DNA from 2 places in the Ideonella lacteola genome. Region 1 is predicted to be linked to the other one. Evidence: predicted binding sites of a transcription regulator. Region 1 holds the regulator's gene; the other holds the start of a gene.

Region 1 (7,347 bases):
CCCACGCCACCTCCACCGGTGGCCGCACCGGCACCTCGAAGTCTGACGACGGCCGCCTTTCGCTCAGCCTGAGCACGCCCAAGGAACTGGGCGGTGACGGTGGCGCGGGCACGAACCCCGAGCAACTGTTCGCTGCGGGCTATTCCGCCTGCTTCATCGGCGCCATGAAGGCCGTCGCCGGCAAGATGAAGATCGCGTTGCCGGCCGACGTGTCGATCACCGCCGACGTCGGTATCGGCCCGATTCCCAACGGCTTCGGTATCCAGGTCGCGATGAGCATCAGCATCCCCGGCATGGACAAGGCTGCTGCCGAGCAGCTGGTCGCCGCGGCCCACCAGGTGTGCCCGTATTCGAACGCCACGCGCGGCAACATCGACGTGTCGCTGACGGTGGTCTGAGCGCCCGCGGCGCGGCCTTGTCATCGCCCCGTCATCGACGGGTCATGACAGCGTCACCTCGCCTCGCGAAGCTCCTCGGGTTGTATCGACCCGAGGAGCTTTTTTCATGTCCCGTCTTGTTTTCAGCGCGCTGGCGCTGGCCTGCGCCACCGCCCTCACGCCCGTCCATGCCGCCGTCACACTGATCGCCAAGGGCAGCCTGGCCGGCGATGGCAGCGACCTGTCGGGACTGACCTATGCCCTCGAGAACGGTGCTCCGGCGAACATGCTGGGCGGTCTGGGGTCGGGCCTGGCCTGGGCCGGCGGCCAAACGTTTGTCGCGGTCCCCGATCGCGGGCCGAACGCCACGGCGTGGAACACCAACGTCGACAACACCACCAGCTGGGTGCCACGCCTGCAAACGCTGACGCTGTCTCTCACACCGGTGGCCGACGGCAACCTGCCCTTCACCTTGACGCCCGCACTGATCGGCACCACCACGCTGTTCTCTCGCGACGCCTTGGTCTACGGGCCGGTCGTTCCGCCAGTGAACCAGAAGAACCGGCACTACTTCAGCGGCCGCTCCGACAACTTCGACGGCGACACCGGCTCGCTCAGCCCGATGGACGCCCGCTTCGACCCCGAGGCCGTGCGCGTGTCGCGCAGCGGAAAGCGCGTCTACATCTCCGACGAGTACGGCCCCTACGTCTACGAATTCAACCGCGAAACGGGCAAACGCACCCGCGTGTTCAGCCTGCCGGAATCAACCTTCGCAGTCGCGGCCAAGTCAGCGATCGGCGCCACCGAGATCAGTGGCAACACGCGTGGCCGCGTGGCCAACAAGGGCATGGAAGGCTTGGCGATCACACCGGACGGCAAGACGCTGTTCGGCTTCATGCAAAGCCCGCTGATCCAGGACGGTGGTGACGGTGGCCGTGCCAACCGGATCGTGAAGATCGACATCGAAACCGGTGCCGTCAACCAGTACGCCTACGACAACTTCATTCCGTCGCTGAACAAGGCCTACAACAGCAGCGAAATCCTGGCGCTGAACAGCCACGAGTTCCTGGTGCTCGAGCGTGATGGCAAGGGCCTGGGCGACAACTCGGCCGCGGTGGTGAAGCAGGTCTGGAAGGTGGATCTGGCGCAGGCTGAAGACGTGAGCGCCCTCGAAGGCGCGAACGACCTGCTGGCCAAGGCGCCCGCGAAGACCTTGTTCCTCGACATCCGCGCCGCGCTGAACGCGGCGGGCCTGGCAGACACCGCGATCCCCGCCAAGCTCGAAGGCATGGCATTTGGCGAGGACGTGGTGATCGATGGCGCCGTCAAGCACACGCTCTACATCGCCAACGACAACGACTTCCTCTCGGTGGCGCCGGGCGGCCTGCCCAACCCGAACCAGTTCTTCGTCTTCGCCTTCGACGACGCGGACCTGAACGGCTCGGCCTACGAGCCGCAAAAGTTCAAGCCTGCGCTCTGAGAGCTTGAGAGCCCACGCCCAACTCTCGGGGTACAGCAGCACTGGCAACGCCCGTGCGGCGTGCGAGGCCGATCGGGCGCGGTGTGCTGCCGCTTCAAACGGCAGCCATCAGGCCCAGCAGCATCTCGATGCGCGCCTTCGAGGCGGACAACTCACCCGCTGAGGGCAATGCACCATCCGGCGCGCCGACGATCGCGCCGCCAGGGCAGCGCGTGGCGCGCCACACGGGCAGCCCGCGCGCTTGGGCGCGCTGGGCAGCCGCCAACAGCGACGCATGCACCGTGCCATTGCCGGTGCCTTCGATGACCAGGCCCTGAACGCCTGTCGCGACGATCGCGTCGACCACCGCGCCGTCCACCCCTGCATGGCTGGCCACCACGGCCACGCTCGGCCAGCCGGCCACCGGGCCCAAGACGCGTGCCACGCCCACCGCCTCACAAGACGGCCAGGCCCGCAACACCCGCAGGCGCCCCTCCTGGATCAAGGCGACCGGCCCGGCTTCGCCCGACTCGAACGCGTCCAGCATGAAAGGCTGGTGTTTGCGCACTTCGACCGGCCCGTGCACCCGGCCGTTCAGCACAGCGGTGACGCCGCTGGCCTGGGGCGAAGCGGCCACCGTCACCGCATCCAGCAGGTTCTGCGGGCCGTCGGCCTGCAACGAGGTGGCGGGTCGCATCGCGGCCGTGAGCACCACCGGCTTCGTCGGCGAGAGCACGCGGTGCAGGAAATACGCCGTTTCTTCGAGCGTGTCGGTGCCGTGCGTGATCACGAGGCCGGCCACCTCGGGCCGCGCCAGGTGGTGGGCCACGCGCTGCGCCAGGGCCTGCCAGATCTCGTGGCTCATGTCCTTGCTGTCGACCTGCGCCACCTGTTCCGATTCGAGCCGACGCGGCCCCAGGGCGGGCACCGCAGCGACCAGCTCCTTCACCCCCACTTGCCCGGCCACGTAGCCCACGTCGTCGCCCGAACCCGCGATGGTGCCGCCGGTCGCGAGGATCACCACCAAGCGCTCTTCGAGTGAATTGCTTTGCATTTCTTGCATGTCTGGATAAAAATACAGATACTGGATGCAACCTCAGCCGTCACGCTGGCCTGCTAGCACCCCTGCTCAGCACCCGCCGACGGCCTCAGCCGCCATGATCGACAGCCCGAAGCTCACCGCCCGCCAGCAGCAGATTCTCGACTTGGTGCAAACCACCATCGAGCGCACCGGCTCTCCGCCGACGCGTGCCGAAATCGCTGCCGAACTGGGCTTTCGCTCGCCCAACGCCGCCGAAGAGCACTTGCAGGCGCTGGCTCGCAAAGGCGTCATCGAGCTGGTGGGCGGCACCTCACGAGGCATCCGTCTTCAGTCCAGCACGTTGCGCGCCCTGAACGAGGCTCGCGGAAAGCAATTCTCGCTGCCCTTGCCCAGCCTGGCGCAGCTCACCTTGCCCCTGGTCGGCCGAGTGGCCGCCGGCAACCCCATCCTGGCTCAGGAGAACATCGAGCAGTCCTACGTGCTTGAGGCCAGCCTGTTTCCACGCCGCCCCGACTACCTGCTGAAGGTGAAGGGCATGAGCATGCGAGACGCCGGCATCATGGACGGCGATCTGCTCGCCGTGCTGAAGACCGCCGAGGCGCGCAACGGCCAGATCGTGGTCGCACGTCTGGACGATGAGGTCACCGTGAAGCGCCTGCACCGCACCAAGCAAACGATTGAGCTGCTGCCCGAGAACCCTGACTTCGAGCCCATCGTGATCGCGCCGGGCCAAGTCGAGTTCGCCATCGAGGGCATTGCTGTCGGGCTGGTGCGGCAGAACATGCTGTTCTGATCGCCTTTCGCTGGTCGCCTTTCGCTGGTCTTGCTCGACATGGGCCGCACGCTGTCTCCCATCCGCCCGATCAAGGCGCCCAAGGCTGCTTCGGCGGCTGATTGCCACACGCTGGAACAGTTGCCGAACGTGGGGCCGGCGATGGCCGGTGATCTGCGCCTGCTGGGTTTCCAGCATCCGGCCGACCTGCGCGGGCAAGATGCCTTCACCCTGTATCGCCAGCTCGAACGAGCCACCGGCCAACGCCAAGACCCTTGCGTGCTGGATACCTTCATGGCCATCGTCGATTTCATGAACGGTGCCACCCCCAAGCCTTGGTGGGCCTACACCGCCGAGCGCAAGCAGTTGCACGGGCAGGCACTGGGCTGATCGCCGCTGTTGACGCTTTCGGTTTCGGCGGGCCAGGGTTGCCCACCCTCGCTCTATAGTTCGCGCCTTGTCACCCACCCGGTGCGCATTCATGTCGCCTCGCCTTTCGCCCTTGGCACGCCTCGTCCGCCGCACTGCAGGCGCGGCGTTCGCCGTGCTCAGCCTGTGGCCAGCGTGGTCTGCCGCAGCGACCACCGAAGAGACGCTGACCGCCATCGAAGACCAACGCGTCGAAGCCGTACGCATTCAGGATTTCGGGACGCTGGGCCGCATCTACGCCCCGGAGTTCCTGGCAGTCTCGCCACAGGGTGAGGTGATAGACCGATCACAACTGTTCCAGGCCCTGGCCAAGGGCCAATCGGCACAGCGATTCAGCACCGACGACATCCGCGTGCTGGATCTGGGCGCGACCGCCGTGGTCTTTGGCCGCCAGACAGCTCGGGCACCAACGGGCCAGGTGACCGAGGTCTCGCGATTCGCCCATGTGTACATCCAACGTGACGGGCAGTGGTGGTGTGTGTCGGCCCAATCCACCCGAATGCCCGAACCATGATCATCGGTACCTCATGAACCGTCTGCTCCCCTTCCTCGCACGCGCGGCAATCCGTTGTGCTCGCGTCGGCGTCGCCGGCCTTCTGGCGGCCAGCTTGCCGTGGGCCCACGCTGCCGCACCGACACCCGAGGACATGGCGCAACTGACGCGCCAATCAAACGAGTGGGATGCGGCCATCGTCCGGCAGGATCGCGTGGCGATCGAGGCCAACATGGCCGAGGATTTCCGTCAGATCGACGGCGATGCCGACATCGAAGACAAGGCGTCGTTCGTCGACGGCCTGATGTCACCCAAGCTGAAGATCGACCCCTACACCGTCGATGAATTCGAGGTGCGCCAGTACGGCGACACCGCGTTGCTGACCGGCCGCACCAAGATCACTGGCCATTGGGACGGCAAGCCTTTCAGCACCCACTACCGATACACCGACATCTACACCCGACAGCAGGGTGTCTGGAAGATCGTGCAGGTGCAGATCACCCGCCTCGCCAAACCCTGACCGGCGGCCAGCGTCGCCGTGGGCAGGCAGCGGGCGCGGCGTGGCACCACGCCGCTCTCTTGGCTCGACACCAATTTCTCTCTTGACAGAAATTACAGAAGCGGTACGCTGGGCGCCATGGAACTCAGCGAAACCGGCCGCCGCTTCATCGTCCACTGGGGAGAGATGGGCTCGGCCTGGGGTGTCAACCGCACGGTGGCCCAGATTCATGCCTTGCTCTTCTTCCACGGCAAGCCCTTGCATGCGGAAGAGATCAGCGACACGCTCGGGGCCGCTCGGTCGAACGTGAGCACCAGCCTGAAAGAGCTGCAGAACTGGAAACTGATCCGGGTGACGCACCTTCTGGGCGACCGGCGCGACTACTTCGAGACCTCGCACGACGTGTGGGAGCTCTTTCGCACCATCGTCCGCGAGCGCAAGGAGCGAGAGTTCGACCCAACCACGCGCATGCTGGCTCAACTGGTGGCGCAACCATCTTTCCAACAAGAGCCGCCCGACGTGCAGGACCGCCTGCGCGAAACCCTGCGCTTCATGGAGTCGCTCGGAGCCTGGTCGGACGAGATGCTCCGCCTCACCCCGGCCACCCTCGAAAAGGTGATGGGCCTGGGTGCCAAGGTGCAGAAATTCTTGCGTGGCTCCGACAGCGCGCAGCCCACCACCGAGGCCGATGCGGCGGCGCCCGCTCCGCTGCCCGCACCACCGTTCTGAGCCCCTTTTTTTGACTCAAAGTTTCTGTGTTTGCCGAAATTTCAGAAGGAGAGAACATGGACCACGCCAGCCCTTATCCGATGACGATCTACTACGACGCTTCGTGTGCGCTGTGCAACGCCGAGATGACCAACCTCATGCTCCGCAACACCGAAGGCCTGCTGCGTTTTGTCGACGTGTCGGCACCTGGTTTCGACGCGCCGCCGCCTGGCACCACCGTGTCGACGCTGATGGAGTTGATCCACGCACAGACCGCAGACGCGCGCCTGCTGAACGGGGTGGAGGTGTTTCGCCTCGCCTACCGCGCGGTGGGCCTGGGCTGGTTGTGGGCCCCCACGAATTGGCCGGTGCTTCGCCCACTGGCGGACAAGCTGTATCCGGTGGTCGCCCGAAACCGGCACCGCATTCCGCGCGCCCTGAGTCACCTGTTGTTTGAAACTACCGCGCGCCGCGCGGCCCAACGTGCTTCGGCCCAACGCTGCCAAGCCGATGGAACCTGCCAACGGTAGCGCGCCAAGGAGCCTCTCATGAACACACTCTTGATCTTTGCCTCGTCGCTCACCCTCGCGGTGTGCCTGCCGATCGTCGCCGTTCGCTATCTGGAGCCGATCCTCGCCAAGGTCTTGCGCGGCCTGTGCGATGCGGATGGCGGCGCCGAGTTCTGGATAAGGTCGGCCTACCTGCTGGCGGTGACCGGCACGGTGGTGCTGCAGTTGACCTTCGGCCGGTTCGAAGACGGCGCCGACCCCGTCGACGTGCTGCGCCGCACCTTGTGGCTGGTGCTCGCCGGCATCTTCGTCACTGTGGCTTTCATCGCCAGCCGGGTCTGGCACCAGGTCTCGCAGATGATGCGCATCGATGTGCGCCTGCCGATGGCGCCCGCCGAGCGGGCCCGGGCCACCGCCGCAGAAGCAGCGAGCGCATCATGAAGGTCCTCGTCTGCGGCCACCGCGGCTTCATCGGGGCGCACATCGCCCGGGCGTTGCGACAGGCCGGGCATGAGGTGGCGGGCACCACGTCCACCCAGCCCGGCTCGGGTGAACACCTCGTGGACTTCTCGCGCGACACCACCCCCGGGGCCTGGCTGCCTCGCCTGGATGGGGTGGATGCGGTGGTCAATGCCGTGGGCGTGCTGCGCGACAGCGCCCGACGGCCGATGTCGGCCGTGCACCTGCTGACCCCCATGGCCTTGTTCACGGCCTGTGCACAGGCCGGGGTGCGGCGGGTGATTCAGATCTCCGCGCTGGGCATCGACCACGGCACCACGCCCTATGCGCGTACCAAGTGCGCCGCCGATCGTCACCTCATCGAGCGCACGCAAGCCGGGCAGTTGGATGGCCTGGTGCTTCGTCCCAGCGTGGTCTACGGGCCGGGCGGTGCCAGTGCCACCTTGTTCGACCGCCTGTCCCTGCTGCCCTGGTTGCCGCTGCCGAAGGCGGCACTGACGTCACGCATCCAGCCCGTGCATGTGGAGGATTTGGCCGCGGCCGTGGTGGCGGCGCTGTCCAGCAGCGCCGTGCCGAAGGGCGTGCTGCCGGTGGTCGGGC
Region 2 (7,347 bases), on a different contig from region 1:
GGCTGCGATGTGAAGCAGCAGGGTGGCGACCAGGGGCTCGGTGCTGTGGTGGGCCCAGAGTTTGGCGAACTCGAACACCTCACCCAAGGTGTCGTGCTCGTGCCAGGTCGTCATGACCAGGCTCTCTTCGGGGATGTCGCCGAAATCGAATCGTTCAAGTACGGCCATGTCGATGGCATCGTCCCAGCTGCTGCAGGCGGGGCCAACAGCCAGCGCATAGAGGCAGCCTGAGGCGACCAGCCAATCGCTGACCGCGGCTTGCCAGAACGCGCCGACGTTGGTCTCCAGCACCAGCACACATCTGAAGGGACGCGGCACGTGCAGCACGGGCGGCGGCGCTTCTGGCCGCAGGTGCAGGTAGAAGGTGGCTGCTGCTGCCGTGGATGCGTCGGGCGTCTTCATGGGCTGTGATTCTGCGTGCGACGAGGCGGGGGGAGGCTAGGGCGTGTTCACACGACGGAGCCCCGATGCGTTGCCACCAGAACCGGTCGAGCGCAAGGAGCAAAACGAAGCCGGCGTGCGGCCCCGGCGAGGCTTTGCAACACTGCGGGCGGCTGGTTCTGGTGGCAACCCTTCGGGAACGGGCCGTCCAGGGCGCATGGCGGCGTTGCCCACCTTGCCCAGGCACCAGCCTGGGCGGCGTCGGGCGCCTTGCCCTGCATCCCTGGACAACCCGTTCGCACAGGGCTGCGTCGTGTGAACACGCCCTAGACTGCGCGCTTGGAAGGGCACAGGGTCATGAGTGAGGATGCTTTGGCGGCTTGGGGGGAGTTGGGGGCCTTGGGGACGTTAAGGGCCTCGATCGAGCGCAGATTTCCGACGGAGTCCTCGGTGGCGACCGAGCGGCTGGCGTCATGCGGTTTCGACGAGAGCGCGCACATCATCTGGCTTGAAGAGTTCGGGCGGACGACGACGAAGGCCATCTCCGCGCTGGACGAGCAGACGGTCGATGCACACCTTGGCTTCATGTCGCAACAGTGGGCCCGAGGCGGCGAATCTGTTCGATCGGCCATTGACGTGGCTTACGTGGAGCCCCTGTTGTCAGGGTTGAAGATCGATCGGCAGCGCTGGGCGTGGGCACGGATGCCCGCCCACCTGAAGAAGCTCTACATAGCGATGTGGGGCGAGCCTCGATTCAACTAGTGCAACGCCGTAGTGCGTGCCGAATCGCGTCGGTAGCTGCTGACGATTCAGGCGTTACAGGCCCACTGGCGCAGGCCGCCCGGGCCAAGTCTTCCACCCAGCGCGGCCAGGTGGCTTCGCGCTGTTCGGCGGGCATGCGCAGCAGGGCAGCGGGGTGCCAGGTGACGAGCACCGTGCGGCCATCGGGGCGAGGCTGCCACTGGCCGCGCGAGGCTTCGATGCGCACCCGCGCGCCCAGCAGCGCTTGCGCGGCCGTGACGCCCAGGGCCACGATGTGCTGGGGCTGTACCGCGGCGATCTCGTCTTCCAGCCAGCCGCGGCAGGCGAGGATCTCCAACTGCCCGGGCGTTTTGTGCAGCCGGCGCTGGCCCCGCAGATCGAAGCCGAAGTGCTTGACCGCGTTGGTGAGGTAGAGCGCGCCACGGTCGAGGCCGGCTTCCTTCAACGCCCGGTCCAGCAGCTCGCCCGCTGGGCCCACGAAGGGCTGGCCTTGCAGATCTTCGCGATCGCCCGGCTGTTCGCCCACCAGCATCACGCGGGCCTGCGCCGGGCCTTCGCCCCACACCATCTGGGTGGCACGAGCGCCCAGGGGGCAGGCCTGGCAGGCGGAGGCCGCGGCGCGAATCTGGCTGATGTCGTGGGCCGGCTCGGTCGGGCCGGAGATCGCCACTTCGGGTGCGGGTCGCGGGCGCCGTCGCGCCACCGTGGCGGGCTGCGCCACCATGGCCTCGGCACGTTGAGCGGCGCGGGCTGCCAGTGGGGCGATGAGGCGCGCTTCGGGCAGGTTGTGCCAATACCGGCGCGGCATCTCGTTGGTCATGGTGCCCAGCTTGAGCCTTGCGGGGTTGAAGATGCTGGCGTAGTAGGTGAGCCACAAGGCTTGCTTGTCGTCATCCAGCGGGATGTCGTCGCGCCGAGCCGGGCCACCCTGGTGAAGGCGTGCCCCATCCCAGGCGATGCTGACGCGAGGCGTGAAGATGGCCCAGCGCATGCTCGCGAAGCGGCGTTGAAAAAAACTGGCCTGCGATTCGAGCGTGTGGTGCTGCGGCTCGAACCACGCAACGAACTGCGGGCCCTCCGGTGTACGCCGCTCATGAAAGCGTACGAACGCGCGCATCTTGTGCTGGCAGTGGTGCACGGCCCGCGCCATGCGGCTGGCAGCGACCCAATCGCTGTCGAGGGTGTCACCGCGCAGCAAGGGCTCGTGCTGCAGCCGCCACAGCAAGCGGTAGAGCAAGCTGAAGCGCTGCGGATCGCTGTGCAGCAGCGCGGCCTCGGCCAGCGCCACGAAGGCGGCGGGCACCCGCGGCAGCGTCGCCGCACGGCGCACCTCGGGGGTTTCGCTCACGGTGGGTGGCGCGGGTGGCTCTGTCGGCGCCGGGCTGTCGAGCGCGTCGAACAGGCTGAGCGCCTGCCATGGGCTGGTGCCATGAAGCGGCGCAGACTCGGCGGCGGCGTAGGGCGCAGCGTGGTCGCTGGCGATGAGGTAGCCATCGGGGCCGTGAGCCTCCATGGCGAGCGGCAGTTCACTCGGCGCCGGGGCCATGCGCCATTGCACCTGATCGGGTGAGACGCCGGCCTGCCACAGTGCGCGGGCGTGGCGGCGCCAACCGGCGACGTCGACCTCGCTGAGCAGTTCGATGGTTCGCATGCGGCAAGCCGTCGGTCAGAGCAAGTGGGCTGTGGCCCTCACGCCGGCGTGTCGAACAGCGAGGCCTGCACCGGCGTCGGGGCCAGCCGCTGGGCCAGGCCGGGGTCATCGAGCTGGCGGCGAGGCGTGTAGTCGGCCGTCACGACGAAGGGCAGCACCTTCTTCATCGACACACGCAGCTTTTTCAGATCGTCGCAGCGCAGGCGCCGAAGCCGGCGCACCTGCAGCAACTGGTCCACGGTCCGAACGCCGAGGCCCGGCACGCGCAGCATCAGCTCGCGCGGAGCGCGGTTGATGTCCACCGGAAAACGCTCGCGGTGCGCCAATGCCCAGGCCAGCTTGGGATCGATCTCCAGTGCCAGCAGGCCGCTGGTGGCGGGCACGATCTCGCTGGCATCGAAGCCGTAGAAGCGCATCAACCAATCGGCCTGGTAGAGCCGGTGTTCCCGCACCAGTGGGGGCGCTTGCAGCGGCAGGCGGCTCGATGCATCAGGGATGGGGCTGAAGGCCGAGTAGTACACGCGCTTGAGGCCATAGCTCGCGTACATGGTGTGGCTGGTCGCCAGGATGGTTCGGTCGTCGGCCCCGTCGGCGCCCACGATCATCTGGGTGCTCTGGCCGGCCGGCGCGAAGCGCGGTGGCGTGGCGCGCGTGGGCCGAAGCGCGCGGCCCGCCCGTGGTGCGGTGGGGGCCCCGGCCTGTTTCGCATCGTCGATCAGCAGTCGCATGCGGCCCATCGAGCGCCGAATGCCGGTGGCGTCTTTCTCCGGCGCCAGGGCCTGCAGGCCCGCGGGCGTGGGCAGTTCGAGGTTGATGCTTAGGCGGTCGGCATGGCGGCCAGCGCGTGCGAGCAACTCGGGCGCCGCATCGGGAATGGTCTTGAGGTGGATGTAGCCGCGAAAGTGATGGTCTTCCCGCAGCGACCGGGCCACCTCGACCAACTGCTCCATCGTGTAGTCGGGGCTGCGGATGATGCCGCTGGACAGGAACAGGCCCTCGATGAGGTTGCGGCGGTAGAAATCGAGCGTGAGCTGCACCACCTCATCGGGGCGAAAGCGCGCCCGGGGCACGTTGCTGCTGACACGGTTGACGCAGTAGAGGCAGTCGTACTGGCAATGGTTGGTCAGCAGCAGCTTGAGCAGCGAGACACAGCGGCCATCGGGGGTGTAGCTGTGGCAGATGCCCATGCCGTCGGTCGAGCCCAGGCCTTGGCCATCGCGCGAGTCGCGCTTGACGCTGCCACTCGATGCGCAAGAGGCGTCGTATTTGGCCGCATCGGCCAGTACCGCGAGTTTGTCCAGCAGCTCCATTCGAATACTGTACATAAAAACAGTACCCGAGCGGAGGGAAAGGCCCCACGGAGCGCGCGCAGCGCCGTTCCCTCCGGGTGGCGTGCGCGGTCCGGCTTTGCCAGCCGGCCCCACCAGCCCCCTGGGAGGGGGCTGGTGGGGCCTACGTCAGTGCCTGAATCAGTGCCTGAAGTGCCGGGTGCCGGTGAGCACCATCGCGATGCCGCGCTCGTCGGCCGCGGCGATCACCTCGTCGTCGCGCATCGAGCCGCCCGGGTGGATCACGCAGCTTGCGCCGGCGTCGACGACCACGTCGAGCCCGTCACGGAACGGGAAGAAGGCGTCGCTGGCCACGGCCGTGTCTTGCAGCGTGAGCCCGGCATGGCCGGCCTTGATGCTGGCGATGCGGGCGGAATCGAGGCGGCTCATCTGGCCGGCGCCGACGCCCATCGTCATCCCGTCCTTGCAGAAGACGATGGCATTGCTCTTGACGAAGCGGGCCACTGTCCAGGCAAAGCGCAGGTCGGCCAGCTGTTGCGGCGTGGGCTGCTTCTTGGTGACCACCTTCAACTCGCCGACGATGTCGATGTTGTCGGCCGATTGCAGCAGCATGCCGCCGCCCACGCGCTTGAAATCGAGCGGGTTCGACAGCTGGCTGATGGGCACCTCCAGCAGGCGCACGTTGGTCTTGCTGGCATAGGCCGTGCGCGCGGCCGGGGTGATGGCCGGTGCGATGGCCACTTCCACGAAGTGCTTGCGGGCGTTGATCGCCTCGACCACGTCAGCATCGAGCGGGCGGTTGAAGGCGATGATGCCGCCAAAGGCCGAAGTGGGATCGGTCTTGAAGGCCTTCTCATAGGCTTCGAGCAAGGTCGCTCCCACGGCCACGCCGCAGGGGTTGGCGTGTTTGACGATCACGCAGGCCGGTTGTTCGAAGGCCTTGACGCACTCCCAGGCGGCATCGGCATCGGCGATGTTGTTGAAGCTGAGTTCCTTGCCTTGGATCTGCGTCCACTGGGCCAGGGTGCCGGCAGCGGGCTTGGCCTCTCGGTAGAAGGCGGCCGACTGGTGCGGGTTCTCGCCGTAGCGCATGCCCTGCACCTTGTGCAACTGCAGGTTGAAGACCTGCGGGTACTCGGCCTTGGCCGGCACATCAGCGGTCTTGTCTTCCGCGCCAGCTTCCAGCGCTGTGAGGTAGTTGGTGATCATGCCGTCGTAGGCGGCCGTGTGGGCAAACACCTTCTTGGCGAGCATGAACTTGGTCGCGCGCTTCAGGCCGCCTGCTTGCAGCTCGGACAGCACCTGCGGGTAGTCGGTGGGGTCGATCACGACGCCCACGTCCTGCCAGTTCTTGGCAGCGGCGCGCAGCATCGCCGGGCCGCCGATGTCGATGTTCTCGATCGCGTCTTCGAGCGTGCAGTCTGCCTTGGCCGTGGCCTGCGCGAAGGGATAGAGGTTGATGATGAGCAGATCGATGGTGCCGATGCCATGCTCTTTCAGCGCGGCCATGTGGGCTGGCACATCGCGGCGGGCCAGCAGGCCACCGTGCACTCGCGGGTGCAAGGTCTTCACCCGGCCATCGAGCATCTCTGGAAAACCGGTGATCTCGGAGACCTCGGTCACCGGCAGCCCGCTGTCGGCCAGCAGCTTGGCGGTGCCGCCGGTCGACAGCAGCTTGATGCCTTGCGCGTGCAGCGCGCGGGCGAAGTCGACGATGCCGGTCTTGTCGGAGACCGAGAGCAGGGCGGTGAGGTCAGCCATGGTGTGGGTGCGTGGTAGTGAGACGAGTATTCAGTGTTCAGCCTGGTGGCGTGCGCGGATCCGGCTTGGCCGGGCCGCTGCGCGGTCTTGCAGACCGCGGCGAGCCAGAGGCTCGCCCCTTCGCCAGGCATGAACAGTCCTCAGGACTGTTCATGTCCGGGCTCAGCCCCCGTGGGGGGCTGCCCCGTGGGGGGCTGCCCCGGGAGGGGCGTTGGAGGCTTCATTTGATCAGCTTGTGGTCGACCAGTTTGCGGCGCAGCGTGTTGCGGTTGATGCCCAGCCATTCGGCGGCCTTGCTCTGGTTGCCTTCGGCCTGGCGCATTACCACGTCGAGCAGGGGCTTTTCGGCCGCGAGGATGACCATGTCGTGCAGCGAGTGGGGCTCTTCGCCGTTCAGGTCTTTGAAGTACTGGGTCAGCGTCTCGCGGACGCACTCTTCGATGTTTTTCTTGCTCATGCGAAATACAGCAAGCCCGCCCCTGAGGGCGGGCGACAGGCAATGGGGGCTCAGGCGAGCAGGGCGATCTGATCCTGGTTGGCGGCCGCATCGAGGCCGCTGTGGGGAAGGCGCTCGTGGCTGTCAGCCAGGTGGTCGAAAAAAGTGGTGACGGCGCGCAGCTGTGCCGCCGCGTCGTCGAGGGTGTTCATGACGGCGCGGAAGGCCTCGCCGCCGGGCAAGGTGCGCACGGCCCAACCGATGTGCTTGCGCGCGCTGCGCACGCCGGTGTCTTCACCGTACAGCGCGTAGTGGTCGGCCAGGTGTTCGGTGAGCCAGCGCTGCACGTCGCGCGTGGCGGGTGCCGGGCGGTGAGTGCCTTGCGCCAGATAGTGGGCGATGTCGTCGAAGATCCAGGGCCGGCCCTGGGCTGCGCGGCCGATCATCACCGCATCGGCACCGGTGGCGCGCAGCACCTCGGCGGCGCGCTCGGGGGAGTTGATGTCGCCATTGGCCACCACGGGGATGCGCAGCGCGGCCTTGATGGCGGCCACGGTGTCGTGCTCTGCCCGGCCGCTGTAGCCTTGCTCGCGGGTGCGGCCATGCACGGTGACCAGGGCCACGCCCGCACTTTCGGCGGCGCGCGCCAGCGTGAGGGCGTTGCGCTCTTCGGCACACCAGCCGGTGCGCATCTTCAGGGTCACGGGCACGCCGCGCGGCGCACAGGCCGCCACCACCGCCTCGACGATGGCCAACGCACCCGGCTCATCGCGCATCAGCGCCGAGCCCGCCCATTTGTTGCACACCTTCTTGGCCGGGCAGCCCATGTTGATGTCGATGATCTGCGCGCCGCGATCGATGTTGTAGGCCGCCGCCTCGGCCATCATCGCGGCGTCTGTGCCGGCGATCTGCACCGCAATGGGGCCCGGTTCGCCGTCATGATTGGCGCGGCGCGAGGTCTTCAGCGATTGCCACAAGTCTTTGCGCGACGTGACCATTTCGCTGACGGCGTAGCCCGCGCCCAGTCGCTTGCACAACTGCCGGAACGGCCGATCCGTCACCCCGGC

Evidence for each region. Region 1 encodes LexA, which represses DNA repair genes until DNA is damaged. Its sites were predicted from a motif close to ACTGTATNNNNATACAGT; they were not measured.
Region 2: the regulator LexA is predicted to act here: its motif matches at 4,111-4,128, upstream of AACH06_RS12315 (putative DNA modification/repair radical SAM protein).

Annotation. Positions count from the first base shown of each region.
Region 1 covers NZ_JBBUTG010000005.1:207,396-214,742, forward strand. Annotated here, with positions in the region: gene AACH06_RS10985 (organic hydroperoxide resistance protein) at 1-398, shown strand, start outside; gene AACH06_RS10990 (esterase-like activity of phytase family protein) at 505-1,857, shown strand; gene AACH06_RS10995 (asparaginase) at 1,952-2,890, opposite strand; gene lexA (transcriptional repressor LexA) at 2,994-3,671, shown strand; gene AACH06_RS11005 (helix-hairpin-helix domain-containing protein) at 3,711-4,040, shown strand; gene AACH06_RS11010 (nuclear transport factor 2 family protein) at 4,132-4,593, shown strand; gene AACH06_RS11015 (nuclear transport factor 2 family protein) at 4,607-5,092, shown strand; gene AACH06_RS11020 (GbsR/MarR family transcriptional regulator) at 5,210-5,800, shown strand; gene AACH06_RS11025 (thiol-disulfide oxidoreductase DCC family protein) at 5,857-6,309, shown strand; gene AACH06_RS11030 (hypothetical protein) at 6,328-6,729, shown strand; gene AACH06_RS11035 (NAD-dependent epimerase/dehydratase family protein) at 6,726-7,347, shown strand, end outside.
Region 2 covers NZ_JBBUTG010000006.1:77,547-84,893, forward strand. Annotated here, with positions in the region: gene AACH06_RS12300 (DUF7684 family protein) at 1-402, opposite strand, end outside; gene AACH06_RS12305 (DUF7674 family protein) at 739-1,143, shown strand; gene AACH06_RS12310 (UdgX family uracil-DNA binding protein) at 1,136-2,794, opposite strand; gene AACH06_RS12315 (putative DNA modification/repair radical SAM protein) at 2,833-4,104, opposite strand; gene purH (bifunctional phosphoribosylaminoimidazolecarboxamide formyltransferase/IMP cyclohydrolase) at 4,264-5,844, opposite strand; gene AACH06_RS12325 (Fis family transcriptional regulator) at 6,065-6,301, opposite strand; gene dusB (tRNA dihydrouridine synthase DusB) at 6,352-7,347, opposite strand, start outside.